DNA from 3 places in the Metabacillus sp. SLBN-84 genome. Region 3 is predicted to be linked to each of the others. Evidence: a T-box and tRNA genes for the amino acid it is inferred to sense, from the RefSeq annotation. Region 3 holds a T-box; the other regions hold tRNA genes.

The links. The T-box of region 3 lies ahead of serS (serine--tRNA ligase). A T-box ahead of a tRNA ligase gene usually reads a tRNA of that ligase, here a tRNA-Ser.
Region 1: it encodes a tRNA-Ser, which carries the amino acid that the T-box ahead of serS (serine--tRNA ligase) is inferred to sense. The anticodon was not compared.
Region 2: it encodes a tRNA-Ser, which carries the amino acid that the T-box ahead of serS (serine--tRNA ligase) is inferred to sense. The anticodon was not compared.

The regions. Positions count from the first base shown of each region.
Region 1 is NZ_JBRJIP010000001.1:1,008,632-1,018,107, forward strand. Features, by position in the region: rRNA gene RKD52_RS04865 (23S ribosomal RNA) at 1-532, shown strand, start outside; rRNA gene rrf (5S ribosomal RNA) at 660-775, shown strand; tRNA gene RKD52_RS04875 (tRNA-Val) at 796-871, shown strand; tRNA gene RKD52_RS04880 (tRNA-Thr) at 901-976, shown strand; tRNA gene RKD52_RS04885 (tRNA-Lys) at 994-1,069, shown strand; tRNA gene RKD52_RS04890 (tRNA-Leu) at 1,084-1,164, shown strand; tRNA gene RKD52_RS04895 (tRNA-Gly) at 1,172-1,243, shown strand; tRNA gene RKD52_RS04900 (tRNA-Leu) at 1,254-1,342, shown strand; tRNA gene RKD52_RS04905 (tRNA-Arg) at 1,358-1,434, shown strand; tRNA gene RKD52_RS04910 (tRNA-Pro) at 1,440-1,516, shown strand; tRNA gene RKD52_RS04915 (tRNA-Ala) at 1,528-1,603, shown strand; tRNA gene RKD52_RS04920 (tRNA-Met) at 1,635-1,711, shown strand; tRNA gene RKD52_RS04925 (tRNA-Ile) at 1,717-1,793, shown strand; tRNA gene RKD52_RS04930 (tRNA-Ser) at 1,808-1,900, shown strand; tRNA gene RKD52_RS04935 (tRNA-Met) at 2,004-2,080, shown strand; tRNA gene RKD52_RS04940 (tRNA-Asp) at 2,084-2,159, shown strand; tRNA gene RKD52_RS04945 (tRNA-Phe) at 2,170-2,245, shown strand; tRNA gene RKD52_RS04950 (tRNA-His) at 2,290-2,365, shown strand; tRNA gene RKD52_RS04955 (tRNA-Gly) at 2,383-2,456, shown strand; tRNA gene RKD52_RS04960 (tRNA-Ile) at 2,462-2,538, shown strand; tRNA gene RKD52_RS04965 (tRNA-Asn) at 2,566-2,640, shown strand; tRNA gene RKD52_RS04970 (tRNA-Ser) at 2,649-2,739, shown strand; tRNA gene RKD52_RS04975 (tRNA-Glu) at 2,753-2,824, shown strand; gene glgB (1,4-alpha-glucan branching enzyme) at 3,491-5,422, shown strand; gene RKD52_RS04985 (glucose-1-phosphate adenylyltransferase) at 5,376-6,521, shown strand; gene RKD52_RS04990 (sugar phosphate nucleotidyltransferase) at 6,604-7,632, shown strand; gene glgA (glycogen synthase GlgA) at 7,629-9,080, shown strand; gene RKD52_RS05000 (glycogen/starch/alpha-glucan phosphorylase) at 9,070-9,476, shown strand, end outside.
Region 2 is NZ_JBRJIP010000001.1:3,660,489-3,669,964, reverse strand. Features, by position in the region: rRNA gene RKD52_RS18560 (23S ribosomal RNA) at 1-2,204, shown strand, start outside; rRNA gene rrf (5S ribosomal RNA) at 2,332-2,447, shown strand; tRNA gene RKD52_RS18550 (tRNA-Asn) at 2,464-2,538, shown strand; tRNA gene RKD52_RS18545 (tRNA-Ser) at 2,543-2,632, shown strand; tRNA gene RKD52_RS18540 (tRNA-Glu) at 2,642-2,716, shown strand; tRNA gene RKD52_RS18535 (tRNA-Val) at 2,732-2,807, shown strand; tRNA gene RKD52_RS18530 (tRNA-Met) at 2,889-2,965, shown strand; tRNA gene RKD52_RS18525 (tRNA-Asp) at 2,969-3,044, shown strand; tRNA gene RKD52_RS18520 (tRNA-Phe) at 3,055-3,130, shown strand; tRNA gene RKD52_RS18515 (tRNA-Thr) at 3,144-3,219, shown strand; tRNA gene RKD52_RS18510 (tRNA-Tyr) at 3,229-3,313, shown strand; tRNA gene RKD52_RS18505 (tRNA-Trp) at 3,331-3,404, shown strand; tRNA gene RKD52_RS18500 (tRNA-His) at 3,432-3,504, shown strand; tRNA gene RKD52_RS18495 (tRNA-Gln) at 3,538-3,612, shown strand; tRNA gene RKD52_RS18490 (tRNA-Gly) at 3,671-3,745, shown strand; tRNA gene RKD52_RS18485 (tRNA-Cys) at 3,755-3,828, shown strand; tRNA gene RKD52_RS18480 (tRNA-Leu) at 3,850-3,935, shown strand; tRNA gene RKD52_RS18475 (tRNA-Leu) at 3,970-4,050, shown strand; gene RKD52_RS18470 (AAA family ATPase) at 4,327-6,666, shown strand; gene RKD52_RS18465 (cupin domain-containing protein) at 7,146-7,961, shown strand; gene RKD52_RS18460 (carbohydrate ABC transporter permease) at 8,304-9,200, shown strand; gene RKD52_RS18455 (carbohydrate ABC transporter permease) at 9,200-9,476, shown strand, end outside.
Region 3 is NZ_JBRJIP010000001.1:69,562-79,037, reverse strand. Features, by position in the region: gene RKD52_RS00430 (serine hydrolase) at 1-891, shown strand, start outside; gene pdxS (pyridoxal 5'-phosphate synthase lyase subunit PdxS) at 1,081-1,965, shown strand; gene pdxT (pyridoxal 5'-phosphate synthase glutaminase subunit PdxT) at 1,987-2,577, shown strand; T-box leader at 2,630-2,850, shown strand; gene serS (serine--tRNA ligase) at 2,902-4,179, shown strand; tRNA gene RKD52_RS00410 (tRNA-Ser) at 4,300-4,392, shown strand; gene RKD52_RS00405 (hypothetical protein) at 4,517-5,533, opposite strand; gene RKD52_RS00400 (deoxynucleoside kinase) at 5,675-6,343, opposite strand; gene RKD52_RS00395 (deoxynucleoside kinase) at 6,340-6,981, opposite strand; gene hppD (4-hydroxyphenylpyruvate dioxygenase) at 7,238-8,353, shown strand; gene RKD52_RS00385 (flavin reductase family protein) at 8,372-8,980, shown strand; gene RKD52_RS00380 (fumarylacetoacetate hydrolase family protein) at 8,985-9,476, shown strand, end outside.

The sequences.
Region 1 (9,476 bases), 940 kb from region 3:
CAGGGACGAAAGTCGGGCTTAGTGATCCGGTGGTTCCGCATGGAAGGGCCATCGCTCAACGGATAAAAGCTACCCCGGGGATAACAGGCTTATCTCCCCCAAGAGTCCACATCGACGGGGAGGTTTGGCACCTCGATGTCGGCTCATCGCATCCTGGGGCTGTAGTCGGTCCCAAGGGTTGGGCTGTTCGCCCATTAAAGCGGTACGCGAGCTGGGTTCAGAACGTCGTGAGACAGTTCGGTCCCTATCCGTCGTGGGCGCAGGAAATTTGAGAGGAGCTGTCCTTAGTACGAGAGGACCGGGATGGACGCACCGCTGGTGTACCAGTTGTCTTGCCAAAGGCATCGCTGGGTAGCTATGTGCGGAAGGGATAAGTGCTGAAAGCATCTAAGCATGAAGCCCCCCTCAAGATGAGATTTCCCATCACATTTGTGAGTAAGAACCCTGAAAGATGATCAGGTTGATAGGTCTGAGGTGGAAGCGCGGTGACGTGTGGAGCTGACAGATACTAATCGTTCGAGGACTTAACCACAGTCTAATCAAGCGTAAATTGCACGTGAATCTTGTTATCAAACGTTATTCAGTTTTGAAAGAACAACTTCTTTCAAAAAAAGCTTGAAATCTTCGGATTTCATAGTATAATAATTTTTGTCACTATGTCTGGTGATGATGGCAAAGAGGTCACACCCGTTCCCATGCCGAACACGGAAGTTAAGCTCTTTAGCGCCGATGGTAGTTGGGGGTTTCCCCCTGTGAGAGTAGGACGTTGCCAGGCTGCTGACAAAAATTAAACCCGGAGGATTAGCTCAGCTGGGAGAGCATCTGCCTTACAAGCAGAGGGTCGGCGGTTCGAGCCCGTCATCCTCCACCATATGATTTCTGGACATGCTTTTTATAAATGCCGGTGTAGCTCAATTGGTAGAGCAACTGACTTGTAATCAGTAGGTTGGGGGTTCAAGTCCTCTCGCCGGCACCACCAGATTTATTATATTTGTGCCATTAGCTCAGTCGGTAGAGCATCTGACTTTTAATCAGAGGGTCGAAGGTTCGAGTCCTTCATGGCACACCATTTTTCCTTAATATGCGGGTGTGGCGGAATTGGCAGACGCGCTAGACTTAGGATCTAGTGTCTTTGACGTGGGGGTTCGAGTCCCTTCACCCGCATGATATTGCGGAAGTAGTTCAGTGGTAGAACACCACCTTGCCAAGGTGGGGGTCGCGGGTTCGAATCCCGTCTTCCGCTCTTTGAATAAGCCGGGGTGGCGGAACTGGCAGACGCACAGGACTTAAAATCCTGCGGTAGGTGACTACCGTACCGGTTCGATTCCGGTCCTCGGCACCACACACATTTTTATACGCGCCCGTAGCTCAATTGGATAGAGCGTTTGACTACGGATCAAAAGGTTATGGGTTCGACTCCTATCGGGCGCGCCATATTACGGGAAGTAGCTCAGCTTGGTAGAGCACTTGGTTTGGGACCAAGGGGTCGCAGGTTCGAATCCTGTCTTCCCGACCATTGGATTTTTAGGGGCCTTAGCTCAGCTGGGAGAGCGCCTGCCTTGCACGCAGGAGGTCAGCGGTTCGATCCCGCTAGGCTCCACCATTTTAATAGAAGTAATTGACTTTGTTCCTGGGGCGGTGTAGCTCAGCTGGCTAGAGCGTACGGTTCATACCCGTGAGGTCGTGGGTTCGACTCCCTCCGCCGCTACCAAAAAAGGACCTTTAGCTCAGTTGGTTAGAGCAGACGGCTCATAACCGTCCGGTCGTAGGTTCGAGTCCTACAAGGTCCACCATTCTATTTTCATACGGAGGTATACCCAAGTCCGGCTGAAGGGATCGGTCTTGAAAACCGACAGGGGGGTCAAACCCCGCGGGGGTTCGAATCCCTCTACCTCCTCCATTTCTTTTATCTTCAGCAAGCAGTGTAACGATCTAGCAGTTTCCTGAGATCAGGTCGGTCCTGCTCTAAATGAGCATCGGAAAAAAGCATTATTTATTATTATCGCGGGGTGGAGCAGTCTGGTAGCTCGTCGGGCTCATAACCCGAAGGTCGCAGGTTCAAATCCTGTCCCCGCAACCAAATGGTCCCGTGGTGTAGCGGTTAACATGCCTGCCTGTCACGCAGGAGATCGCCGGTTCGATCCCGGTCGGGACCGCCATTTTTATAAAGGCTTGGTAGCTCAGTCGGTAGAGCAAAGGACTGAAAATCCTTGTGTCGGCGGTTCGATTCCGTCCCAAGCCACCATTTGCTTTTGCAAATCTTGCAGCTTTAAAATTTTACAGATAGTGGCGGTTGTGGCGAAGTGGTTAACGCACCAGATTGTGGCTCTGGCATTCGTGGGTTCGATTCCCATCAGTCGCCCCATTTTATCTTTATTTACTGCGGGTGTAGTTTAATGGTAAAACCTCAGCCTTCCAAGCTGATGTCGTGGGTTCGATTCCCATCACCCGCTCCAATAATGGGCCTATAGCTCAGCTGGTTAGAGCGCACGCCTGATAAGCGTGAGGTCGATGGTTCGAGTCCATTTAGGCCCACCATTCCTATTATAGGAGCATATATGATTTTCCGCAGTAGCTCAGTGGTAGAGCTATCGGCTGTTAACCGATCGGTCGTAGGTTCGAGTCCTACCTGCGGAGCCATTTATTCTGGGGAAGTACTCAAGTGGCTGAAGAGGCGCCCCTGCTAAGGGTGTAGGTCGCGTAAGCGGCGCGAGGGTTCAAATCCCTCCTTCTCCGCCAGAAGGCATGCTCCGGCCCGTTGGTCAAGCGGTTAAGACACCGCCCTTTCACGGCGGTAACACGGGTTCGAATCCCGTACGGGTCATCATTTGAAAAGCGCTGCACATTGTGCAGCGCTTTTTTTGTCGTTAAAAAAGAAAATAAAAAGCAGGTATGAAAAACGGCATAGAACGTATTTATCCTAAATCATGCGTCCGTGAATCATGATCTCGAAATTAACTCCCGCAAAGCAGCTTAGACCGTCTCCAAGGAACGAATGAAACCTTCTCCCCGTTAAAATAAGACTTCAAAAAATCTTTTTTTTCCTTAAAATATGTTTTCAACAAATAATATATATTTCTGTTATTCAAAAAGGTTTGAATGTTTTCCATTAGAGGTATAAGTAATGGTAATAAAGAAACCGTGATTAAAAGGTCGTGAAAATTTCGACAAATATAAGAGGATTTGTCGAAATAACTGTTTTCGTGATATAGCATACGGAATTTGCTGAGATTGTATTTTTTGGTTAATATGCCCGGATTTTCTCATCGAATATGTTTCTATTTAGTAAATAAGACTGATGTTCATTTCACCAACACTCTATCCTTCCTTCCTTTCTTTATTCGACATCATTTTAAAAGAATAATGTTTTGAAAAATGAATGACTGTTCATGACATATCGTGTCAATAAGTAGAAGCGCTTACAAAAAAGGTAATTCTTCCTTCTGATTGAAATAAGAATTAAGATTACTTTATAGAAAGGGTGATGGGAATGAATCTTGCTACGCCAACTGATTTTGAGGTGCATCTTTTCCATGAAGGAAATTTGTTCAGAGCTCATGAATTGTTTGGTGCCCGCAGCAGCGTGCGAAACGGTGTAAGCGGAACAGTATTCACAGTTTGGGCTCCTCATGCGCTTGAGGTGCGGGTTGCAGGTGATTTTAATCACTGGGACGGCACAGGACACAAGCTTGAGAAGCTGAATGAACAGGGAATCTGGTCTGCTTTTATTGCCGGCATCGAAGAGGGTGATCTCTATAAATATGAGATTATCACAAAAAAGCAGGAAAAGATCCTGAAGGCTGATCCATTTGCCTTTTATTCTGAGCTGAAGCCAAATACAGCTTCTGTTGTTTACAATCTTGGAGGGTATAATTGGAATGATAAAAACTGGCAGAGAAAAAAGCGCCAGAAGGAAATTTATCAGCGCCCTATGTACATTTATGAACTTAATATCTGCTCTTGGAAAAAGAAAGAAGACGGCAGCCTTTATACATATTTAGAGCTTGCGGATGTCTTGATTCCGTATGTTCTTGAGCATGGGTTTACACATATCGAACTTTTGCCGATCATTGAGCACCCATATGACCGTTCATGGGGATATCAGGGCACAGGCTATTATTCGGCTACAAGCCGTTACGGCACCCCGCACGACTTGATGACATTTATAGATCTTTGCCACCAGAATAACCTGGGAGTCATTATGGACTGGGTTCCAGGCCATTTCTGCAAAGATGCACACGGACTTTATTTCTTTGACGGGGAACCGGTTTTTGAATATGAGAAATTTGAAGACAGGGAGAATATTGTCTGGGGTACGGCGAACTTTGATCTTGGAAAACCGGAAGTGCAGAGTTTTCTGATTTCAAATGCTCTCTTCTGGCTTGAAATGTTCCACATCGACGGTTTCAGGGTTGATGCTGTTGCAAATATGATTTACTGGCAGAATACGGATGAACCTCACGAGAATGCGTTCGCTGTTCAGTTTTTAAGAAAACTGAATGAGAAAGTGTTTGAGTACGATCCTTCCGTACTGATGATTGCCGAAGATTCTACGGATTTTCCTCTTGTTACATCTCCTGTCTCTGATGGAGGACTGGGATTTAATTATAAATGGAATATGGGCTGGATGAACGATATCCTCAAATACATGGAAGCCCCTCCTGAACAGCGGAAAGATCTTCATCACAAAGTTTCTTTTTCCCTGATTTACGCTTTCACAGAGAATTTTATCCTTCCGCTTTCACATGATGAAGTGGTCCATGGAAAACGTTCACTGCTGAATAAAATGCCGGGTGACTACTGGCAGAAGTTTGCACAGTACAGACTTTTGCTCGGCTATATGCTTGCACATCCAGGCAAAAAGCTGCTTTTTATGGGCGGAGAATTTGCCCAGTTTGACGAATGGAAAGACCTTGAGGAGCTTGACTGGGTGCTTGATGACTTTGACATGCATCAAAAATCCAGAGTATATGTGAAAGAACTGCTTGCCCTGTATAAACGGCAGCGTCCGCTTTATGAGCTTGACCATTCGCAGGAAGGCTTTGAATGGATTGACGTCAATAATTCGGACCAGAGTATTTTTTCTTTTATCCGTAAAGGGATTAAGCCGAACGAACAGCTTGTTGTCGTTTGTAACTTCACTCCTGAAACGTACCATGACTATAAAGTCGGAGTGCCGATTGACACCAGATATGTTGAAACGCTGAACAGCGATGATGCCGTATTTGGAGGCTCGGGCCAGATCAACAGGAAAGAACTGAAAGCACAGGAAGGCAAGATGCATAATCAGCCTTACCATATATCAATGACCATTCCGCCATATGGAATATCCATATTACGCGCAGTTAAAAAACGAGAGGAGACAATCAACCATGGTGAAAAAAAAGTGCGTCGCAATGTTATTGGCAGGAGGAAAGGGTAGCAGATTAAGTTCACTGACACAAAATCTGGCGAAACCGGCTGTTCCATTTGGAGGAAAATACAGAATCATTGATTTTACACTGAGCAACTGCTGCAACTCCGGTATTGATACTGTTGGTGTGCTGACGCAGTATCAGCCGCTAGTCCTGAATTCCTACATCGGAATCGGCAGTGCATGGGATCTTGACCGTAAAAACGGAGGAGTAACGGTTCTTCCTCCATATGCTGAATCTTCAGAAGTGAAATGGTACAAAGGAACAGCGAGTGCCATCTATCAGAATATGAATTATTTAAAACAGTATGATCCTGAATATGTACTCATTTTGTCAGGTGATCATATTTACAAAATGGATTATTCCGACATGCTTGACTATCATATCGAAAAAGACGCCGACGTCTCTATTTCGGTAAAAGAAGTCCCGTGGGATGAAGCGAGCCGGTTCGGTATCTTAAATACTGACGCTAATCTTGAAGTTATAGAGTTTGATGAAAAACCGCAAAACCCGAAAAACAATCTTGCTTCCATGGGGATCTATATTTTCAAATGGTCCATTCTTAAGGAGTTTTTGGAAATGGATGAGCGCAATCCATATTCAAGCCACGACTTTGGAAAAGATGTTCTTCCGCTGCTTCTTGACGAAAAGAAAAAGCTTGTTGCGTATCCATTTAAAGGCTACTGGAAGGATGTCGGCACAGTGAAAAGTCTGTGGGAAGCAAATATGGATCTTCTAAAAGCCGATCCTGAGCTTGATCTTTTCGACAATAACTGGAGAATTTATTCTGTCAACCCGAATCAGCCGCCGCAGTATCTGTCAGAAGGCGCAGAAGTGACGGAATCTTTAGTAAACGAAGGCTGTGTCGTATACGGCACCATTCATAAATCCGTCCTTTTCCAGGGTGTAACAGTAGGACAGCACTCCTTCCTTAAAAATACGGTCGTCATGCCGGATGCTGTCATTGGCAATAATGTTTATATTGAGAATGCGATTGTTCCGTCGGGACTTGTTGTGCCGGATGGCATGGTCATTCGTTCGGATAAAGATATTGATGAAGTCATTTTAGTAACGGAAGAATTAGTCGAGCAAACGGCAGGAGCGTAACCGTTAAGTACGATGTGCGTGTCAGCAGTGAAATCCTATTTATTTCCGATGAAAAAAAACGAATACGAGAGGTGGAACAGCTATGAATCAAAGGATGCTGGGAATTATTGATGCAACAACGTATACAAGTGCCATCGAGGACTTGACGGTAAATCGTTCAATGGCAGCGGTCCCGTTTGCAGGACGCTACAGATTAATAGACTTTATCTTATCGAATATGGTGAACTCGGATATTGACAGTGTAGCAATCTTTCCGAAATACCAGTACCGTTCTCTAATGGACCATCTTGGTTCAGGAAAGCAATGGGACTTAAACAGAAAGCGTGACGGACTGTTCTTCTTCCCGTCACCGCATTTAAATGATCAATACAGCGAGTTCGGATCGATCCGCCAGCTGTCAGATCATATTGATTATTTCCTCAGAAGCAAGCAGGAATACGCAGTTATTGCAAACAGCTATACGGTCTGCAATATCGACTTTAAAGATGTTCTTGCCAAGCATGTGAAAATGGGCTGCGACATAACGGAAATCCGCAAAGACGGCGAGTCACTGCAGATGTATGTCATGTCAACAAAACTGCTGCTGAATCTGATTCATGACAATAATCAGACAGGATATAAAACGATAGCCCAGGTAATCATGGATAATACCCACAAGCTTATGATCTGTGATTATGAATTTGACGGATATGTCGCCATTATCGATTCGACTGAAAGCTATTACCGCCACAGCCTTGAAATGCTGAAGCCGGAAGTCTGGCAGCAGCTGTTCCTTACAAATCGTCCGATTTTAACGAAAGTAAAGGATGAGCCGCCTGCACGCCACGGCCAGAACGCCGTAGTGAAAAATTCGATGATTGCAAATGGCAGCGTAATCGAAGGACATGTTGAGAACAGCATTATTTTCAGAGCCGTTCATATCGGAAAAGGAACCGTTGTGAAAAACGGCATCATCATGCAGAAATCACAAATCGGTGAAGACTGTGTTCTTGAAAATGTCGTGCTTGATAAAGATGTCAAAGTTGGAAGCGGCATTGAACTGAAAGGAACATCCGATCTTCCGGTTGTCCTCAGAAAAGGAACGGTACAAGGAGCGCTGATGAAATCGTGAAAGTATTATTTGTCGTATCGGAATGTGTTCCCTTTGTAAAATCAGGAGGCCTGGCCGACGTTGCGGGAGCACTGCCGAAGGAGCTTAAGCGCCTCGGGACGGACATAAGAGTAGTCCTGCCTAAATACGGGCAAATCCCAGAGCGCTTCCGATCCAAAATGAAGAAAGTGAAGGAGATTGTCGTTCCTGTCGGATGGAGACGGCAATATTGCGGAATTGAGCAGCTTGAATTTGAGGGTGTCACGTATTATTTCATCGATCATGAATATTATTTTAAGCGTGATTCTTTATATGGCCATTATGATGACGGGGAACGGTTCTCTTTTTTCTGCAGAGCCGTTCTTGATTCCATTAAGGCGGTTGACTTCCAGCCTGATGTGATCCACTGCCATGACTGGCATACAGGTATGGTTCCATTCCTTCTAAAAGAGGAATATGCCTCGCAGTCTTTTTATGAAAATATGAAAGCAGTCTTCACGATTCACAATCTGCAGTTTCAGGGGATTTTTCCGAGAGAAATTCTTTATGATCTGCTTGGCCTTGATGACCGTTATTTCAACAATGATCAGCTTGAGTTTCACGGCATGGTCAATTTCATGAAAGCTGCTCTTGTAGCCTCTGATTTGATCACGACGGTAAGCCCGACGTATAAAAATGAAATTCAGACCCCATATTTCGGAGAGCGTCTTGACGGTCTGCTGCGGGTGAAGGAAGCGTCTCTTGTCGGGATTCTAAACGGCATCGATGACACGATCTACAACCCCGGGGATGATCCATACATAGCATTCCCTTATGACGAACACAGAGCTCAGAATAAAGCGAAAAACAAAAAAGAGCTTCAAAAGATGTTTGGCCTTCCTGAAAAAGAGGATACGCCGCTCATGACAATGGTTACGCGGCTGACTCAGCAAAAAGGACTCGATCTTGTTGAGCGCGTGCTGCATGAGATGCTGCAGTCTGATATGCAGATGATTATCCTTGGAACTGGAGAAAAGAAATTCGAGGATTTCTTCCGCCACATGGAATGGCTGTTTCCGGATAAGTGCAAAGCATATATCGGCTTTGATGAGCCTCTTGCACACCGCATTTATGCCGGTTCAGACTTCTTCCTGATGCCGTCGCAGTTTGAACCGTGCGGACTTGGACAGCTGATTGCCCTCCGCTATGGATCCATTCCGATTGTAAGGGAAACAGGCGGACTGAATGACACTGTTACCTCCTACCGGGATGATACAGGTGAAGGGAACGGGTTCACCTTCACAAATTTCAATGCGCATGATATGAAGCATACAGTCGACCGTGCATTTTCTGTTTATAAAAACAAAACCATTTGGAACAGCCTTGTCAAAACAGCTATGAAGGAAGATTACAGTTGGGCGCAGTCTGCGTTTAAATACAACCAGCTTTACGCTGATTTAATGACTAGGAGTGGGAGTCATGTTCTCTGACAAAAACGAGTTTAAAAACAGTTTTCTGAAGCGTCTGGAGATGATGTACGGTAAAACGTTTGCTGAGTCGACTAAACGCGATCAGTACCAAACGCTTGGAAACATGGTAAGAGAACATATCAGCAGCCATTGGATCCAGACAAATGAATGGAACCGCGCAAGCAACAACAAACAGGTCTATTACCTGTCAATCGAGTTTCTGCTTGGCAGGCTGCTCGGACAAAATCTGTTAAACCTGGGAATCCGGGATGTTGTGCTTGAAGGGTTTGCTGAGCTTGGCATTGATCTTGAGGAGATCGAGGAAAGCGAAGCAGATGCAGGCCTTGGCAATGGCGGTTTAGGCCGCCTTGCTGCCTGTTTCCTTGATTCGCTGGCATCTCTTAACCTTCCGGGCCA
Region 2 (9,476 bases), 3.6 Mb from region 3:
TGATCTACCCATGTCCAGGGTGAAGTTCAGGTAACACTGAATGGAGGCCCGAACCCACGCACGTTGAAAAGTGCGGGGATGAGGTGTGGGTAGCGGAGAAATTCCAATCGAACTTGGAGATAGCTGGTTCTCTCCGAAATAGCTTTAGGGCTAGCCTCGAGTATGAGAGTCTTGGAGGTAGAGCACTGATTGGACTAGGGGCCCTCATCGGGTTACCGAATTCAGTCAAACTCCGAATGCCAAAGACTTGCTCCTCGGGAGTCAGACTGCGAGTGATAAGATCCGTAGTCAAGAGGGAAACAGCCCAGACCGCCAGCTAAGGTCCCAAAGTATACGTTAAGTGGAAAAGGATGTGGAGTTGCTTAGACAACCAGGATGTTGGCTTAGAAGCAGCCACCATTTAAAGAGTGCGTAATAGCTCACTGGTCGAGTGACTCTGCGCCGAAAATGTACCGGGGCTAAACGTATCACCGAAGCTGCGGACTGTTCTTACGAACAGTGGTAGGAGAGCGTTCTAAGGGCGTCGAAGCCAGACCGGAAGGACTGGTGGAGCGCTTAGAAGTGAGAATGCCGGTATGAGTAGCGAAAGAGGGGTGAGAATCCCCTCCACCGAATGCCTAAGGTTTCCTGAGGAAGGCTCGTCCGCTCAGGGTTAGTCGGGACCTAAGCCGAGGCCGAAAGGCGTAGGCGATGGACAACAGGTTGATATTCCTGTACCACCTCCTCACCATTTGAGCAATGGGGGGACGCAGGAGGATAGGGCAAGCGCGCTGCTGGATATGCGCGTCCAAGCAGTTAGGCCGGGAAGTAGGCAAATCCGCTTCCCATATAAGGCTGAGCTGTGATGGCGAGGGAAATTTAGTACCGAAGTTCCTGATTCCACACTGCCAAGAAAAGCCTCTAGCGAGGTGAGAGGTGCCCGTACCGCAAACCGACACAGGTAGGCGAGGAGAGAATCCTAAGGTGAGCGAGAGAACTCTCGTTAAGGAACTCGGCAAAATGACCCCGTAACTTCGGGAGAAGGGGTGCTTTTTAGGGTGAATAGCCCTGAAAAGCCGCAGTGAATAGGCCCAGGCGACTGTTTAGCAAAAACACAGGTCTCTGCGAAGCCGCAAGGCGAAGTATAGGGGCTGACGCCTGCCCGGTGCTGGAAGGTTAAGGGGAGAGGTTAGCGCAAGCGAAGCTTTGAACCGAAGCCCCAGTAAACGGCGGCCGTAACTATAACGGTCCTAAGGTAGCGAAATTCCTTGTCGGGTAAGTTCCGACCCGCACGAAAGGCGTAACGATCTGGGCACTGTCTCAACGAGAGACTCGGTGAAATTATAGTACCTGTGAAGATGCAGGTTACCCGCGACAGGACGGAAAGACCCCGTGGAGCTTTACTGCAGCCTGATATTGAATTTTGGTACAGCTTGTACAGGATAGGTAGGAGCCTTGGAAACCGGAGCGCCAGCTTCGGTGGAGGCATTGGTGGGATACTACCCTTGCTGTATTGAAATTCTAACCCGCAGCCCTTACCGGGCTGGGAGACAGTGTCAGGCGGGCAGTTTGACTGGGGCGGTCGCCTCCTAAAATGTAACGGAGGCGCCCAAAGGTTCCCTCAGAATGGTTGGAAATCATTCGCAGAGTGTAAAGGCACAAGGGAGCTTGACTGCGAGACCTACAAGTCGAGCAGGGACGAAAGTCGGGCTTAGTGATCCGGTGGTTCCGCATGGAAGGGCCATCGCTCAACGGATAAAAGCTACCCCGGGGATAACAGGCTTATCTCCCCCAAGAGTCCACATCGACGGGGAGGTTTGGCACCTCGATGTCGGCTCATCGCATCCTGGGGCTGTAGTCGGTCCCAAGGGTTGGGCTGTTCGCCCATTAAAGCGGTACGCGAGCTGGGTTCAGAACGTCGTGAGACAGTTCGGTCCCTATCCGTCGTGGGCGCAGGAAATTTGAGAGGAGCTGTCCTTAGTACGAGAGGACCGGGATGGACGCACCGCTGGTGTACCAGTTGTCTTGCCAAAGGCATCGCTGGGTAGCTATGTGCGGAAGGGATAAGTGCTGAAAGCATCTAAGCATGAAGCCCCCCTCAAGATGAGATTTCCCATCACATTTGTGAGTAAGAACCCTGAAAGATGATCAGGTTGATAGGTCTGAGGTGGAAGCGCGGTGACGTGTGGAGCTGACAGATACTAATCGTTCGAGGACTTAACCACAGTCTAACTAAGCGTGAATTGCACGTGAATCTTGTTATCAAACGTTATTCAGTTTTGAAAGAATAACTTCTTTCAAAAAAAGCTTGAAATCTTCGGATTTCATAGTATAATAATTTTTGTCACTATGTCTGGTGATGATGGCAAAGAGGTCACACCCGTTCCCATGCCGAACACGGAAGTTAAGCTCTTTAGCGCCGATGGTAGTTGGGGGTTTCCCCCTGTGAGAGTAGGACGTTGCCAGGCTGGTGAAAATTATTATTCCGCAGTAGCTCAGTGGTAGAGCTATCGGCTGTTAACCGATCGGTCGTAGGTTCGAGTCCTACCTGCGGAGCCATTTTGGAGAGCTGTCCGAGTGGCCGAAGGAGCACGATTGGAAATCGTGTAGGCGGTAACCCGTCTCAAGGGTTCGAATCCCTTGCTCTCCGCCACAACTTTATGGCCCGTTGGTCAAGCGGTTAAGACACCGCCCTTTCACGGCGGTAACACGGGTTCGAATCCCGTACGGGTCACCAACATATTTTCGCTGCGGAGGATTAGCTCAGCTGGGAGAGCATCTGCCTTACAAGCAGAGGGTCGGCGGTTCGAGCCCGTCATCCTCCACCATGAAAATTTAAAGCAGCAGCGTAACGGTCAAGCAGGTTTAACACCAACTTATCGGGACGAAAAAGATTACCTTATTATTATCGCGGGGTGGAGCAGTCTGGTAGCTCGTCGGGCTCATAACCCGAAGGTCGCAGGTTCAAATCCTGTCCCCGCAACCAAATGGTCCCGTGGTGTAGCGGTTAACATGCCTGCCTGTCACGCAGGAGATCGCCGGTTCGATCCCGGTCGGGACCGCCATTTTTATAAAGGCTTGGTAGCTCAGTCGGTAGAGCAAAGGACTGAAAATCCTTGTGTCGGCGGTTCGATTCCGTCCCAAGCCACCATTTACACTTATATGCCGGTGTAGCTCAATTGGTAGAGCAACTGACTTGTAATCAGTAGGTTGGGGGTTCAAGTCCTCTTGCCGGCACCACTGAAATGTGGAGGGGTAGCGAAGTGGCTAAACGCGGCGGACTGTAAATCCGCTCCCTCAGGGTTCGGCGGTTCGAATCCGTCCCCCTCCACCATTTTTAAAAAAGAATACAGGGGTATAGTTTAAAGGTAGAACAGAGGTCTCCAAAACCTCCGGTGTGGGTTCGAGTCCTACTACCCCTGCCAATTTAATTAATCTTATATAGTATAATGGCGGCTGTGGCGAAGTGGTTAACGCACCAGATTGTGGCTCTGGCATTCGTGGGTTCGATTCCCATCAGTCGCCCCTTTTTACTTAATAGGGTTTTTATTTTTGTTTTGGGCTATAGCCAAGCGGTAAGGCAACGGACTTTGACTCCGTCATGCGCTGGTTCGAATCCAGCTAGCCCAGCCATTTTCACTTTAACAGTCATCTTTGTGCACCAGCTGCATAAGATACAATTACAGCGAGTGCGGAAGTAGTTCAGTGGTAGAACACCACCTTGCCAAGGTGGGGGTCGCGGGTTCGAATCCCGTCTTCCGCTCCAGAATCTTAAGGCGGCATAGCCAAGTGGTAAGGCAGAGGTCTGCAAAACCTTTATCCCCGGTTCAAATCCGGGTGTCGCCTCCAATTTTTATGAACTCACCCTTAGCCGGGGTGGCGGAACTGGCAGACGCACAGGACTTAAAATCCTGCGGTAGGTGACTACCGTACCGGTTCGATTCCGGTCCTCGGCATCAACCAGTATCCAGTTCGAAAAATGATCAATTTGCCGGTGTGGCGGAATTGGCAGACGCGCACGACTCAAAATCGTGTTCCTCTGGAGTGTCGGTTCGACCCCGACCACCGGTATCTAAAAAACATTGAATTTAAAGGCTTTCTAACTATATGTTAGGAAGTCTTTTTTTGTTATTTTAAAAGGGTTAAATTTTCTAATTTGCACGAGAAAGTTCGTGTGAAATTGCTAGGAAAAGTAACGTATTAACAATTTCGAATATAAATTAGGTGCTTAATTTCCCCAAGTTGTCGTTTACAATAGAATATATATTTTAAATGAAAGTATAGTCTTGAGTAATCCAATTAATGGTAGACTAAGGTTAGAATTAAGTTCGTATGAGGGGGATTTATTTGATTAAAAAGATTATTAAAATCAGAGGTGTTGGAAGATATAGCAATTTTAGTGCCAGTGATATGAAAATAAACTCTTTCTTTGAAAAGTTAAACGTTATCTATGCTAATAATGGAAGTGGCAAAACCACTCTAACAGCTATCTTAAAGTCCTTAGAAACAGGTAAACCCAAAGTTATAACTAGTAGAAAAACAATTGGTTTTAATGAAGATCAGGAAGTTAAATTACTATCAGAAGTAGAGCATGTATTCAAAAAAAATAAATGGAATAGAAGAATGCCTACCATTGAAATTTTTGATACTTTTTTTATTAATAATAATATATATTCAGGTTTTGAAACCTCTATATCGCACAAAAAAAACTTGCACCAATTTGTAATTGGAGAATCGGGAGTTCAATTAGCAGAAGAAATAAAAGTAATAAAAAATGATATTACAAAACACAAGGAACAGTTACAGAGTTTAGAATTAAAAATAGTTAAGCATATAAAGATTCATACCATTAAAGAATTTTTAAAATTAAAACCAGATATTCATATTGATAAGAAAATAGATATAAAAAAGAAAGAACTCGAAATCTCGATGAAACAAAAAGATATACAAGCAATTAATAAGTTTGGGTTAGTTCCTGAATTGAATTTTCCTTTTGATATTACAAATATTAAATATGTTCTGGAGAAAAATCTGATTAATATTGACCAAGAATATATAGAAACTGTGAAGAGTCATATTAAAAAACTCCAAAATAAAGGGATAGAAAATCCTGAAAAATGGATTGGAGAAGGATTTGAATCAATAAATCTAGATAATGAAAAAAGTTGTCCTTTTTGTACTCAGAGTATAGAAAATTCAGGTCAGTTACTTATATCTTATGAGCAATTCTTTAACGATGAATACAATCGTTTGAAAGCTTCATGTGAAAAGCTTTCAAACGAATTAAAGGAATATAACCTCTCACTTGAAATAGAAAGAATTAAATCATTTTATTCAAGAAACAAAGCACTAGTTGAGTTTTGGAACCCTCTTTTAAAAAGTAATGTTGCTACTACAATAGATTTTGAGACGAAAATTGAGGATTTATATAATGTTGTTTTAGAAGATGTAAATGAAAAACTTAAAAATCCTATATGCCGCGTAAATACGGAGAATCTAGAATCTTTAAAAGAAGAACTAGATAAAATAAACTATTTTATTGAATTTATTAACAATCAGTTTAATCTAAGCAATATCGATATCGATATGCTAAAGAAACAAACTGCAGATTTAAATACTATTGAAAATGAGTTAGACCGTTTAACAGAATGCCAAAAAAGATACAAAGAACCTGTCCTCACTTACTGTAATAACTATTTAGAAAAGGAAAAAAAATTAAAGCTATATAATAAAGAAAATAAGGAAAAACAACAGCAATTAAACAATTACACGAAACAAACCTTTGAACTTTACGGTAGAAAGATTAATGAGTATTTAAGATTATTCTCTACAAAATTTGAAATCAAGGATCTTAAAAGTGTAATCGTTGGACGGAGTAAAGATCCATCTGTTAATTATGTACTAACATTAAATGGTAAAGAAATTTCATTTGAAGAAACTTCTGAAAAAATACATGCCTCAAAAGCATTAAGTGATGGAGATAGAAGCACTCTTGCTTTGGCCTTTTTCTTAGCTAAACTAGAACTTGATGAAAATATACATGAAAAAATAATAATATTTGATGATCCTTTGTCTAGTTTTGATAGAACTAGGAGAAACAAAACTATAAATATACTTATTAATCAAAGCGAAAAAGCGAAGCAAACCTTTATATTAAGTCATAATGATTCTTTTGTATTTAAGTTATATGAAAAGGCAAGTCCAAAAATGTTAACGATTACCTATGATGGAAAGCTTGATGATCTGGATCATGAGGATATGGATGACTTTATGGAACATCAATATTTTAAAAGATTACGGATATTAGAATCATTTTGTAAAGATGGTACTTTAAGACATAGTGTTGATGAACTTAGAGGTTCAGTGAGAATTGTACTTGAGGATAGTATTAAGTTTAGATATAGGAAGTATTTGAAAGGTGTTTACGTTGATAGCAACGGGAAGAAAATAGGACCATTAAGTAATAAAGAAGGTTTAGGAAGCATGATAAACTTACTAAATGCTTCTGAATGTAATTTCAAAGTTGATAAACATATCGTCATTTCAGAACTTAGAGAGTTAAATGATTTTTCCATACCGCCTCATCATGGGAGTATTGAATCAGCTCATCGAGAAGAAAGTTTATCAATAGATGAATTGCATACTTATCTGAATCAAACTTTAACACTAATCTATGAAAAACTTTAATGAAAGCTTTTTGGAAGTCATAAGAAAGTACATCATAGAAATCAATTTTGTTGATAATATAGGCTAAAGCGTGACAAAATAATTTCTACATCAGCAAATGTTGGCTTTGAAAAAAAGCTATCTTTACGGTAGATAAATTAAGGAGGATAGATTCCTCTAAGAATTTACCGTTATAATCGTTTGAACTAATTATGAAGAAAGTTATCTATAAGCAAATTTAATCTTCGTTTCTCCTATAAAAGTAGTATCACTACCATATGAAATTTTAATAACGTGGGTCGAAGGCGCTAAAATGGGATTAAAATTGAATCATCTATACTTAGCAGAGGACGGGCGAAATGCTCGTCTTTTCTATTTCTTTGAGAATGCTGATCATTCGAATAAAATCTTTCCTCAATAGGAATAAAACATAACCCAAGTACCCACCGCCCACCTCCCTGCATATAATGCTTTCATATGCGCTGAAAGGGTGGAGAAGAATGTATTATTATCCGAATTACTGGTATCCAAATCCTTATTATCCTCAAGTTCATGCACCGATGAACAGCTATTACAGAGAACCGGCCTATTGGAATTATCCAGGCAGCTACCCCTCTGAAATGAGTGAGTACAGACTCCCATTAAAGGATTATGGGCCAGAGCCGTTTGTAATTAATATTAATGAAGCAACGCTGCAGAACAATACTTTCCGGACGGCGTTATGGACCGGAACTCACCTGCAACTTACGCTCATGAGCATTAATCCAGGGGAAGATATTGGTCTTGAGATGCATCCTGATGTTGATCAGTTCCTGCGGGTTGAAGAGGGACAGGGGATTGTTCAGATGGGCAAGAGCAAGGACCAATTGCCTTTCGTGAGAAACGTCTATGATGATTCAGCGATCTTCATACCTGCTGGAACATGGCACAATGTCACCAATACTGGAAAGTCTCCGCTGAAACTTTATTCAATCTATGCTCCTCCAAACCATCCGTTTGGTACGGTTCATGAAACGAAAGCGGCTGCGGAGGCTGCTGAAGAAGGCTACGGTAAAAATGGCGGGAAAACGGTGATTGATGGCAAGACTCCGGACGAATGGGTAAAGCACACGGAATTTTTGGTGAAGGAAGGGCTTGAGGATGTGCAAAGAGGGATCAATGCACTTCACATTCTTCAGGAATTTATTTTGATGGGCGTGCTTGTAGGGAAAGGATACACTCCTGAGAAAGCATATGAAACAGTGGAAGAGTGGGAGCGTACGGGAGAGTCCAAACTTCTGCAGCAGAGCAAAAAATTAGGGGGCCAAAGCGTATAGTGAGTGCTGTACCCCGGAGTATTAGTATCAATTCAGCAATGAGGAAGAACTTGGAGCTCACCAGGTTCTTTTTTTTGTTGAAAATATTTATTACACCAGCTGCCCAAAATGCCTCGTATTCGTGCATTTCTTAAGCATTTATATGATCTTTGAACTGTTATACAAAAACAGGACAAGCCTTTCTCCCCACATCTAGTCAAAATAGTGCACCTTCTTCGTCAATACAGTATCCCCTTTTTAGTAAGCGCTATCATTATAATAAAAGAAAGCGATTACAAACTAAGGGTGGTGAGACGGTTGGAAACGAAAATTCAAACGGGGCCAGTGAGTACGAAGGCTCAGATGCAGACCGTTCCTAAGAAGAAGTTTAAGGTGAAGAGCCTGCTTGTATATGGCGCCTTTGTTGGTCCGGCGCTGCTGTTCTTCCTAGTGATCCAGATACTGCCGTTCATAATGGGGCTTTATTATTCGTTCACTTCATGGAATGGAGTCAGTTCGGCTGTTGAGTGGGTAGGTTTGGAGAACTATCTGAAGATCTTTACGAACGATCCGGCCTTTTTTAATTCTTTCATTTTTACAACGAAGTTTATGTTTGCGGCTGTTATTATCAGTAATGTCATCGGATTTGCTTTTGCACTGATGCTGAATGCAGCGCTTAAGACGAAGAATGTTCTGCGGACTGTCTTTTTCCTTCCGAATGTTATCGGAGGATTATTGCTCGGGTTCATCTGGCAGTTCATTTTTGTAAAGGGTTTTGCTTCTCTCGGAAATTTAACGGGTCTTGAGTTTTTCAAAATGCCTTGGCTCGGCGATGAGACGACAGCGTTTTGGGGAATCGTCATCGTGTTTGCCTGGCAGACGAGCGGCTACATGATGGTCATTTACATTGCAGCCCTTCAGGGAGTGGATACTTCCCTGCTTGAGGCGGCGAAAATGGACGGAGCATCTGCTTGGACGCTATTGACGAAGATTATTGTTCCGCTGATTCTTCCGGCGTTTACGATTTGTCTGTTCCTTACAATCTCAATGGCGTTTAAGATTTTCGATCTGAATATTTCTCTTACAGGCGGCGGGCCGTTCAACTCGACTCAGTCTGTAGCAATCAATATTTATCAGGAAGCCTTCCAGAATAACCGTTACGGTCTTGGTACGGCGAAGTCGATTCTGTTCTTTGTGGTTGTTGCCATCTTTACAACCGTTCAAGTAATGATGACGAAGAAGCGGGAGGTTGAGGCGTAATGGGCAACCGGTATACAGGCAAAACATTTGTCCTTGAGATCATAGCAATCGCGATTGCGCTGATCTTCCTGATTCCGTTTTACTTCGTTCTAGTAAACTCAGTTAAGCCGTTTGCAGCTATCTTAATAGATGCTGCGGCATGGCCGAAGGAATTTATGTTCTCTAACTACGCCAAAGTGTGGGAGGTTATCAACTTCCCGCGGGCTTTCTGGAACTCGCTTATCATCACTGTTTTCAGTAATATTGGGTTAGTGATCATCAGTTCGATGGCTGCGT
Region 3 (9,476 bases):
AATGAAAAAGCGAAAGATCTTGGTCTTAAAAACTATGAATTTGTAAACTCAACTGGTCTTGATAATGGAGACCTGATTGGACAGCATCCTGAAGGAACGAGTGCAGATGCTGAAAACAAAATGTCAGCACGCGACATGGCTCTTCTTTCACAAAAACTCATTAATGACTATCCGGAAGTGCTTGAAACAGCAAGCATTCCAAGAAAAACCTTCAGAGAAGGAACAGATGATGCGATTAAAATGGATAACTGGAACTGGATGCTTGAAGGCCTTCTTTTTGAAACAGAAGGCGTTGACGGCCTGAAAACGGGTTCCACGAAATCTGCAGGTTCATCTTTCACTGCTACAGCTGAACGAAATGACATGCGTGTCATTACGGTTGTTTTAAATGCACAGGGCAGCGACGGACTTCACACTCCGCGCTTTAAAGAAACAAAAAAGATGATTGATTATGCGTACAATAACTTCAAGATGGAAGAAGTATATCCTGAAAACTATCAAATCAAAGACAAATCAAACCTTTCTGTTGTGAAAGGAAAAGAAAAAGAAGTGGCTGTTGCAACAAATGAGCCGTTGTCTCTAGTTGTTAAAAACGGCGAAAAAAATGCGTACAAGCCAAGCTACGTTTTTGATGAGAAGAAAGTTAATGCTGAAAATGAAGTCCAGGCGCCGGTGAAAAAAGGCGAAAAGATCGGCTCTATGACCGTTCAATACAGCGGTGAAGGCCAGGATTTTGGTTTCCTTGAAGAAAAAAGCGAAGCAAGCGTTGACCTTGTCACAAAGAGCAGCGTTGAGAAAGCGAACTGGTTTGTCCTTTCCATGAGAGGAATCGGAGGATTCTTTGCAGGATTATGGGGCACAGTGACAGATACCGTAACTGGCTGGTTTTAAAGGAAAGAGATTTGCTCAAATCGGGCAAATCTCTTTTTTTACAATAATTTCTTTTAAAGGAAATATGACAGCCGTTTGTTTGAAATGTTACTATTATTCCGTTAATTTTGATAGGATTTTTTGATAACTTAGTTTAGAATAAGCTATATGTGCTAGATCAATTTTTATCTATTACGAGGGGGATATAGAATGAACAATACAGGTACTGACCGCGTAAAGCGCGGCATGGCAGAAATGCAAAAAGGCGGCGTCATCATGGATGTTGTGAACGCTGAACAGGCTAAAATTGCAGAGGAAGCAGGCGCAGTTGCCGTTATGGCGCTTGAGCGCGTTCCTGCGGACATCCGCGCAGCAGGCGGAGTTGCCCGCATGGCAGATCCGACAATTGTTGAGGCGGTTATGGGAGCAGTATCCATTCCTGTTATGGCAAAAGCGCGCATCGGACATATTGTAGAAGCACGCGTATTAGAAGCTATGGGTGTTGATTATATCGATGAGAGTGAAGTATTGACTCCTGCTGATGAAGAATATCACTTGAACAAGCGCGACTTCACTGTACCGTTTGTCTGCGGATGCCGTGATTTAGGCGAAGCGACAAGACGTATTGCAGAAGGAGCTTCTATGCTCCGCACAAAAGGCGAGCCGGGAACAGGCAACATTGTTGAGGCTGTCCGCCACATGCGCAAAGTAAATGGACAAGTACGCAGAATCGCAAGCATGAGCACAGACGAGCTGATGACAGAAGCGAAGCTGTTAGGTGCGCCTTATGAGCTTCTTCTTCAAATTAAACATGAAGGACGCCTTCCGGTAGTTAACTTTGCAGCAGGCGGAGTGGCAACACCTGCAGATGCTGCTCTAATGATGCAGCTTGGTGCTGACGGAGTATTTGTCGGATCTGGTATCTTCAAGTCAGAAAATCCTGCTAAATTTGCACGTGCGATTGTTGAAGCAACAACTCATTTTGAAGATTATGAGTTGATTGCAAGCCTTTCTAAAGGTCTTGGAACGGCAATGAAAGGCATCGAGATCTCAACACTGCTTCCTGAAAACAGAATGCAGGAGCGCGGCTGGTAATCACAAAGGAGTAGAAGAGTCATGCTTAAAATTGGTGTACTTGGCCTTCAGGGTGCCGTCAGAGAGCACATCCGCTCCATTGAGGAAAGCGGAGCTGAAGGGATCGTTGTCAAACGGACTGAGCAGCTTGATGAGCTTGACGGTCTGATTATTCCGGGCGGTGAAAGCACGACGATGCGACGCCTGATTGATAAATACGGGTTCATGGGTCCCTTAAAAACGTTTGCTGCACAAGGAAAACCGATGTTCGGAACGTGTGCAGGCCTGATTCTTCTTGCGAAAAACATTGTCGGATATGAAGAAGGCCATCTTGGTGTCATGGATGTAACCGTCGAACGGAATTCCTTCGGGCGTCAGCGCGACAGTTTTGAAGCGGAGCTTAACATCACGGATGTAGCAGAAGACTTCACCGGGGTTTTCATCAGAGCCCCTCATATTGTGGAGGTTGGAGAAGACGTTGAGATCCTTTCTAAACACGATGGACGCATTGTCGCTGCAAGACAGGGCCAGTTCCTTGGCTGCTCCTTCCATCCGGAATTAACGGATGATCACAGGATGACAGGTCTTTTTGTCCGCATGGCGGAACAGGCAAAAGAAAAATTAAGCGTATAAAACCCTTGCAACCGTATCAAACTTGTAGTAAATTATGAATTACTTAAATAAGCACAACGTGATGACAGGAACCAGTAGCAAGTGTTTCTTTCCAAAGAGAGCCGGTGGCAGGTGCGAACCGGTGTGAGAGCCTTGTGAATCCATCCTTGAATGATGTATTGAAATCTTCGGAGACTAGATATGTCCGGAACAGGCCGTTATCCTGCTAAGAGGAAGGCGCAGGATTCTGCCTTCAATTAGGGTGGCAACGCGGATACAACTTCCGTCCCTTTACCAGGGACGGGAGTTTTTTATTTGCAAAAAAAAGATAAAGGAGTGTTTAGGATGCTGGATATTAAATACTTGCGGGCTAATTTTGAAGAGGTAAAAGAAAAGCTCTCTCATCGCGGAGAAGATTTAGGCGACTTTGCCAAATTTGAAGAGCTTGACCAAAAACGCCGTGATCTGATTTCTGAGGTTGAGGTTTATAAAAGCAAACGCAACGAGGTTTCCGGCCAAATTGCCGTCATGAAGCGCGAAAAGCAGGATGCCGATCACCTGATTAAAGAGATGCGTGAAGTTGGCGACAAGGTGAAGGAAATGGATGAAGAGCTCAGACAAGTAGAAGCTGAGCTTGAAAACCTGATGCTGTCTATCCCGAACATTCCCCACGAAAGTGTGCCGGTCGGTGAAACGGAGGATGATAACATTCTTCACCGCGAGTGGGGCGAAGTTCCGTCATTTGCATACGAGCCGAAGCCTCACTGGGATGTAGCCGACCATTTGGGAATCCTTGATTTTGAGCGTGCAGGAAAAGTAACAGGAAGCCGCTTTGTTTTTTACAAAGGTCTTGGTGCCCGTCTTGAGCGTGCGCTGATCAGCTTCATGCTTGATCTTCATATTGATGAGCACGGCTATACGGAAGTTCTTCCTCCGTACATCGTCAACAGAGCGAGCATGACGGGTACAGGACAGCTTCCGAAGTTTGAGGAAGATGCATTCAAAATTGCAGACGAGGAGTACTTTCTGATCCCGACTGCTGAGGTACCGGTTACGAACATGCACCGCGAAGAAATCATGTCTGTCGATCAGCTGCCGATCAACTATGCAGCGTTCAGCTCTTGCTTCCGTTCTGAAGCAGGTTCTGCGGGAAGAGATACAAGAGGTCTGATCCGCCAGCATCAATTTAACAAAGTAGAGCTTGTGAAATTCGTAAAACCGGAAGACTCTTACGATGAGCTTGAAAAACTGACAGGACACGCTGAAAAGGTTCTGCAGCTTCTTGGACTTCCGTACCGCGTTCTGAGAATGTGCACAGCTGATCTCGGATTTACGGCTGCGAAAAAATACGACATCGAAGTATGGATTCCGAGCCAGGAAACATACCGCGAAATTTCTTCTTGCAGTAACTTTGAAGCGTTCCAGGCACGCCGTGCAGGCATCCGCTTCAGACGCGAGCCTAAAGGAAAACCTGAGTTTGTTCACACACTGAACGGTTCAGGACTTGCCATCGGACGCACGGTTGCAGCGATTCTTGAAAATTACCAGCAGGAAGACGGGACAGTCATCATCCCTGAAGTTCTGCGTCCATACATGGGTAACAGAGAAGTTCTATCAAGATAATGGTTTGTTATACTGGAGGGCCCAAACAGCCGTTTTGGCCCTCTGATTTTTTTCGAAAAAAGTTTTTTAGAAACGTTGACAGGCATATTTTCTATATGATATATTAATTCTTGTCAGTACGGAGGTATACCCAAGTCTGGCTGAAGGGATCGGTCTTGAAAACCGACAGGGGGGTCAAACCCCGCGGGGGTTCGAATCCCTCTACCTCCTCCATTTTAAATATAAATTCCGGTTATTACGCGCATAATAATTGGAGATTGAATTGAAGGCCGCTGCTTTTGCAGCGGTCTTTTTGTATCTATTCAATGTTTTGTTCAGAGTTTAGGCGGGTTCGCTATCAAAGAACAGTAAATCCTGTAATGGAACACACACTAAAAGCATAAATCTCCGATGGCACTCCGATAATACTGACTGTTGTAAAGAATGCAAGACAGCCGCACACGTTTAAAACGACCAGGTTATTAAGACCCGTCAGACCGTCAACGAGCAAGCTGACATTCAAACCAAATCTTGAGGCAAATAAAAGGTCTTCTGCTATGTTTTCTGCACAGCACCCGCAGCACGTTCTCTTTTTCCTGTCCAAAGAATTCAGGCATGCCGCCCCCGCGCTCTGCAGGAAGCTGAACTCAGGGCTGCCGGCAGCAGCACTGACTCCTGCTGTTTTACAAATCTGAACGGTCGTATTTGGCCGGGGGGCAAGTTGACCCAGTCCCCGGAATGTAAAAGCTCCGCATTCGTTTACACTTGTGATAATCTGATCTCTAAAGGGATTGACCAGCGATGGGGAACCAGTCAGATAAATATCAATACCGGTAGTATCTTCTGCTGTAGTTTGAAAGACCCTCAGGCTTTCAAGCAGTGCAGCCAGATCTCTTGTGCAGCAGTCGCAGTCATCATTGCATTTTTCCTCTTTTTTACTGCCCGAGTATCCACAGTCTCTCTTTTCTTTGCAATCTTTGCATGTACAGCCCTTCTCGCAGTATTCTTTCAAAGGTTTTTTCTCCTTTTCGCAGCAGCAAGTCACATTTACCGTAACACCGCTGACATCAGTTGTGATGGTCTGGTTGTTAGTCAGAGGAGAATGATTGGTGTGCCCTCCTATTGTTTGTGCTCCCTGAGTCTGATCTCCATGGCGCTGCCGCTGAGTCTGACTTTCAAGCGTTTGCTCCTGATTAGGATTTAAAATAGGATTTTGATTGGCATTTTGCTGCAGGTCCTGTTCAGTTCCTTCAAGAAACGGATTTTGCATAGCTGTCTGAGACTGATCCTGGGTGTGCCCGGTCTGGTCCTTTTCTTGGAATTGATCCATTCTATGCCCGGATTTTACGGATTTATTAAAGTTTACCTTTCCCATGTCTCGCTTCTCCTTTTTAAATACCAGCATTCGTCTATTAAGATATTCACCTGTATCGCACAAGTGCCGGAGTGAGGAGCAGTTGGTTTTTTGCCTGTAATTCGGCAACAAAAAAAGCCTTTCGAAAAAGGCTTAAATCGGTTATTTTTTCAGCAGTCTGGTCTGCTCAATAAAATGGGCAACGCGCTCAACGATCGGCTCGATGGAACCTTCGTCATTCATGATGTCGTAATCATTGATGTTCAGGCGCAGCACCGGGCACGCATTGAAGTTGTTGATCCAGTCTTCATAGCGGCGGTGCATTTCTTCCCAGTAGGCAACAGGTGTCTGCTGCTCCATCGGGCGTCCGCGCTCTTTGATGCGGGACAGAATGTCGTCAAGGCTGCCTTCGAGGTAAATCAGAAGGTCAGGGTGAGGGAAGTAAGGCGTCATGACCATCGCATCGAAAAGATTCGTGTAGGTTTCATAATCAACTTCTGTCATCGTCCCTTTTTCGTAGTGCATTTTTGCGAAAATGCCTGTGTCTTCATAAATGGAACGGTCCTGAATAAATCCGCCGCCATATTCAAAGATGCGCTTTTGCTCTTTGAAGCGTTCTGCGAGGAAGTAGATCTGCAGGTGGAAGCTCCATCTTTCAAAATCTGCGTAAAACTTATCAAGATACGGATTTGTATCTACTTTTTCAAATGAGGTGCGGAAGTTCAGGGCATTTGCAAGCGCATTGGTCATCGTCGACTTGCCGACGCCGACAGTGCCCGCTATAGTAATCACAGCATTGTTCGGTATGCTGTATTTTTCTCTCAAATTCATTTAGCTTTAGCTCCTTCGTGTAAAGATTCATCCAGACGCTTAAAGATATAGGCCAAATCTTTTTCGTTTTGGACAAAATCAAGCTCGTCCCCGCTGAACCTCAGTACAGGGATGGACGGGTGTTCCTTTTCCCATTGTGACATGGCCACTTCATAATCCTCGGACAGCTGCTTCAGGTATCCCGGTTCTATCTTTTTCTCGATCTCTCTTCCGCGCTTGTCGATTCTCGCGAGAAGCGTTTCAAGACTTGCATCTAAGTATATGATCAAGTTTGGTTTTGGCATGTCGCTTGTCAAAATGGAATATATGTCGAGGTATTTATCGTATTGTTCTTTTTTAAGAGTGCGCTTTGCAAAAATGAGGTTTTTATAGATATGGTAATCTGCCACAACCGGCTGACTCTTTTTCAAAAACAACTGGGCAATATCTTCTAGCTGCTTATATCGGTTACAGAGGAAGAACATTTCTGTCTGGAAGCTCCACTCTTCGATGTTTTCATAAAATTTGCCGAGAAACGGATTTTCATCCACAATTTCTTTCAGCAAATGAAAGTGATAGTGTTCTGCTATCGCCTTTGCAAGTGAAGTTTTCCCTACGCCAATCGGTCCTTCCACAGTAATAAACGGTACGCCATTCATCACGTGTCCTCCTACGCAAAAAAATCTATCAAAACAGACAAATTTCATTGTATCACAGTGTTAATAGGAAAAGAGCGGGCATTTCCCAAAAAAGAAAAGTTTCCAATTATCCTGCCATGGAAAGGAGGGAATTATGCCGGTCCGCATCACTGCAGAAAAGCGTTCTAGCTTTACTTTGAACTCTTGCCTCATTTGTTTCATTTTCCGTATGATAGATTCGGAATAGTACTAATATTCATAAAATGGAGGGATTTTTATGCGTGAGGAAACAGTTGCAATGGATGCAGTGACAGAGGATTTTTTTCCGGTAAAAGATGTTGATTATTTGGAAATGTATTCAGGAAATGCCAAGCAGTCTGCGCATTATTTCTGTACGGCTTTCGGATTTAAGCTTGTCGCCTACTCCGGTCTTGAAACCGGCAACAGAGAGACAGTCTCCTACGTCCTGCAGCAGCAAAAAGTCCGTCTGATGATTACAGGTTCTTTGAATGATACCTCACGTGTCGCTGAATTTGTTAAAAAACATGGTGACGGAGTAAGGGATATTGCCCTTGTCGTGGATAATGTTGAAAAGGCTTACAAAGGGGCTGTTGAGCGGGGAGCCATTTCGATCACCCCTCCATTTGAATTAAAGGATGACCATGGAATAGTAAAAAAAGCTGTTATCGGCACGTACGGGGACACCATTCATTCTCTTATTGAGAGAAAAGAGTACAAGGGTGTTTTTATGCCGGGGTATGAAAAAGCGGAAATGAGGATTCCTTATACAGAAGCCGGCATTATCGGGGTTGATCATGTCGTTGGAAATGTAGAAAGCATGCAGGAATGGGTTTCCTATTATGAGAAAGTCATGGGCTTTAAGGAAATGAGGCATTTCACAGATTCGGATATCAGTACAGAATATTCTTCTCTTATGTCAAAGGTGATGCACAACGGCGGCCGGATCAAGTTTCCGATTAACGAGCCGGCTGAAGGAAAACGAAAATCTCAAATCCAGGAATACCTTGAGTTCTTCAAAGGACCGGGCGTGCAGCATTTGGCTATTTTAACGGAGGATATTGTTTCAACAGTCGCCATCCTGAAGAAAAATGGTGTTGAGTTCCTGAATACTCCTGATGCTTACTATGAAACGCTGAGCGAGCGGGTAGGGGATATAGACGAAGAAATTGATAAGCTGAAAGAACTGAACATTCTGGTAGACCGCGATGATGAAGGATATCTGCTGCAGATCTTCACAAAGCCGATTGTCGACCGTCCAACGGTTTTCATTGAAGTCATTCAGAGAAAAGGGGCAAAAGGTTTCGGAGACGGAAACTTCAAAGCGCTCTTTGAGTCGATTGAAAGAGAGCAGGAGCGGCGGGGAAATCTGTAAACGCGGAAGGTGATGGACATGGATGTAAAGCCTGACTCGCTCCATTGGAAAGATGCCTATAAGCTCATGATCGGTTCGATTTTGCCGAGGCCGATTGCGTTTGTTTCTACATTAGATGAAAACGGGACGGCCAATCTCGCACCGTTCAGCTTTTTCACGGCGATCTCAGCAGAACCGATGATGGTCTGTTTTTCTCCCATGAGAAGGGGGACAGACGGAACGAAAAAAGATACACTTCTTAACATTGAACAGACGAAAGAGTTTGTCATTAATATCGTCAGCGAAGAGATTGGCGAACAGATGAATCTGTGTGCCGGAGAATTCCCGCGGGATGCGGACGAATTTGAGGAGAGCGGGCTGACGAAAATAACCAGCGCTGCTGTTTCGCCTCCAAGGGTAAAGGAAAGTCTTGTGCACTTGGAGTGCATTCTTCATGACGTCCTTCACTTTGGAGAGCATGCCGGGGCCGGAAGTCTTGTAATCGGCAAGGTCGTTCACGTCCATGTTGACGATGCCCTTTTCTATGACGGCAAAATTGATACAGGGAAGCTGAATCCGATTGGCCGCCTGGCGGGGAATCAGTATACAAAGCCGATGAGTGACACATTTGAAATTGTCAGAAGGTGATGGGATGAAATTTGTGACCTTTCAAACGGGTGATCAACAACTGAGGGCAGGATGGATACAGGGAGATTTGATCATCGATATGCATGCGGCAAGCGGGGGGTATTTGCCTCGGGATCTTCTCCGTCTGATAGCGGACTATGAACGGTATACTGATTTCATCAGGAGTCTTAAACCATTTCGTGCCGGGGATGCAGGGGTTTATGAGCTTGAGGAGGAAAGGCTTGCAGCTCCTCTTCCAAGGCCGCTGAGCATCCGTGATTTTTATGCGTTTGAGCAGCACGTGAAAACAGCACGGGGGAAAAGAGGGCTTGACGTTGTGCCTGAATGGTATCAGTTTCCGGTTTTTTATTTTTCAAATCATCTGGCTGTTAAAGGGCCGGGGGATGCCATCGAAGTTCCTCCCGGATGCGGGGCTTTGGATTATGAGCTTGAGATTGCCTGCGTGATTGGAAAAGAAGGCTGTGATATTCCGGCTGAGCGCGCAGGTGAGTATATA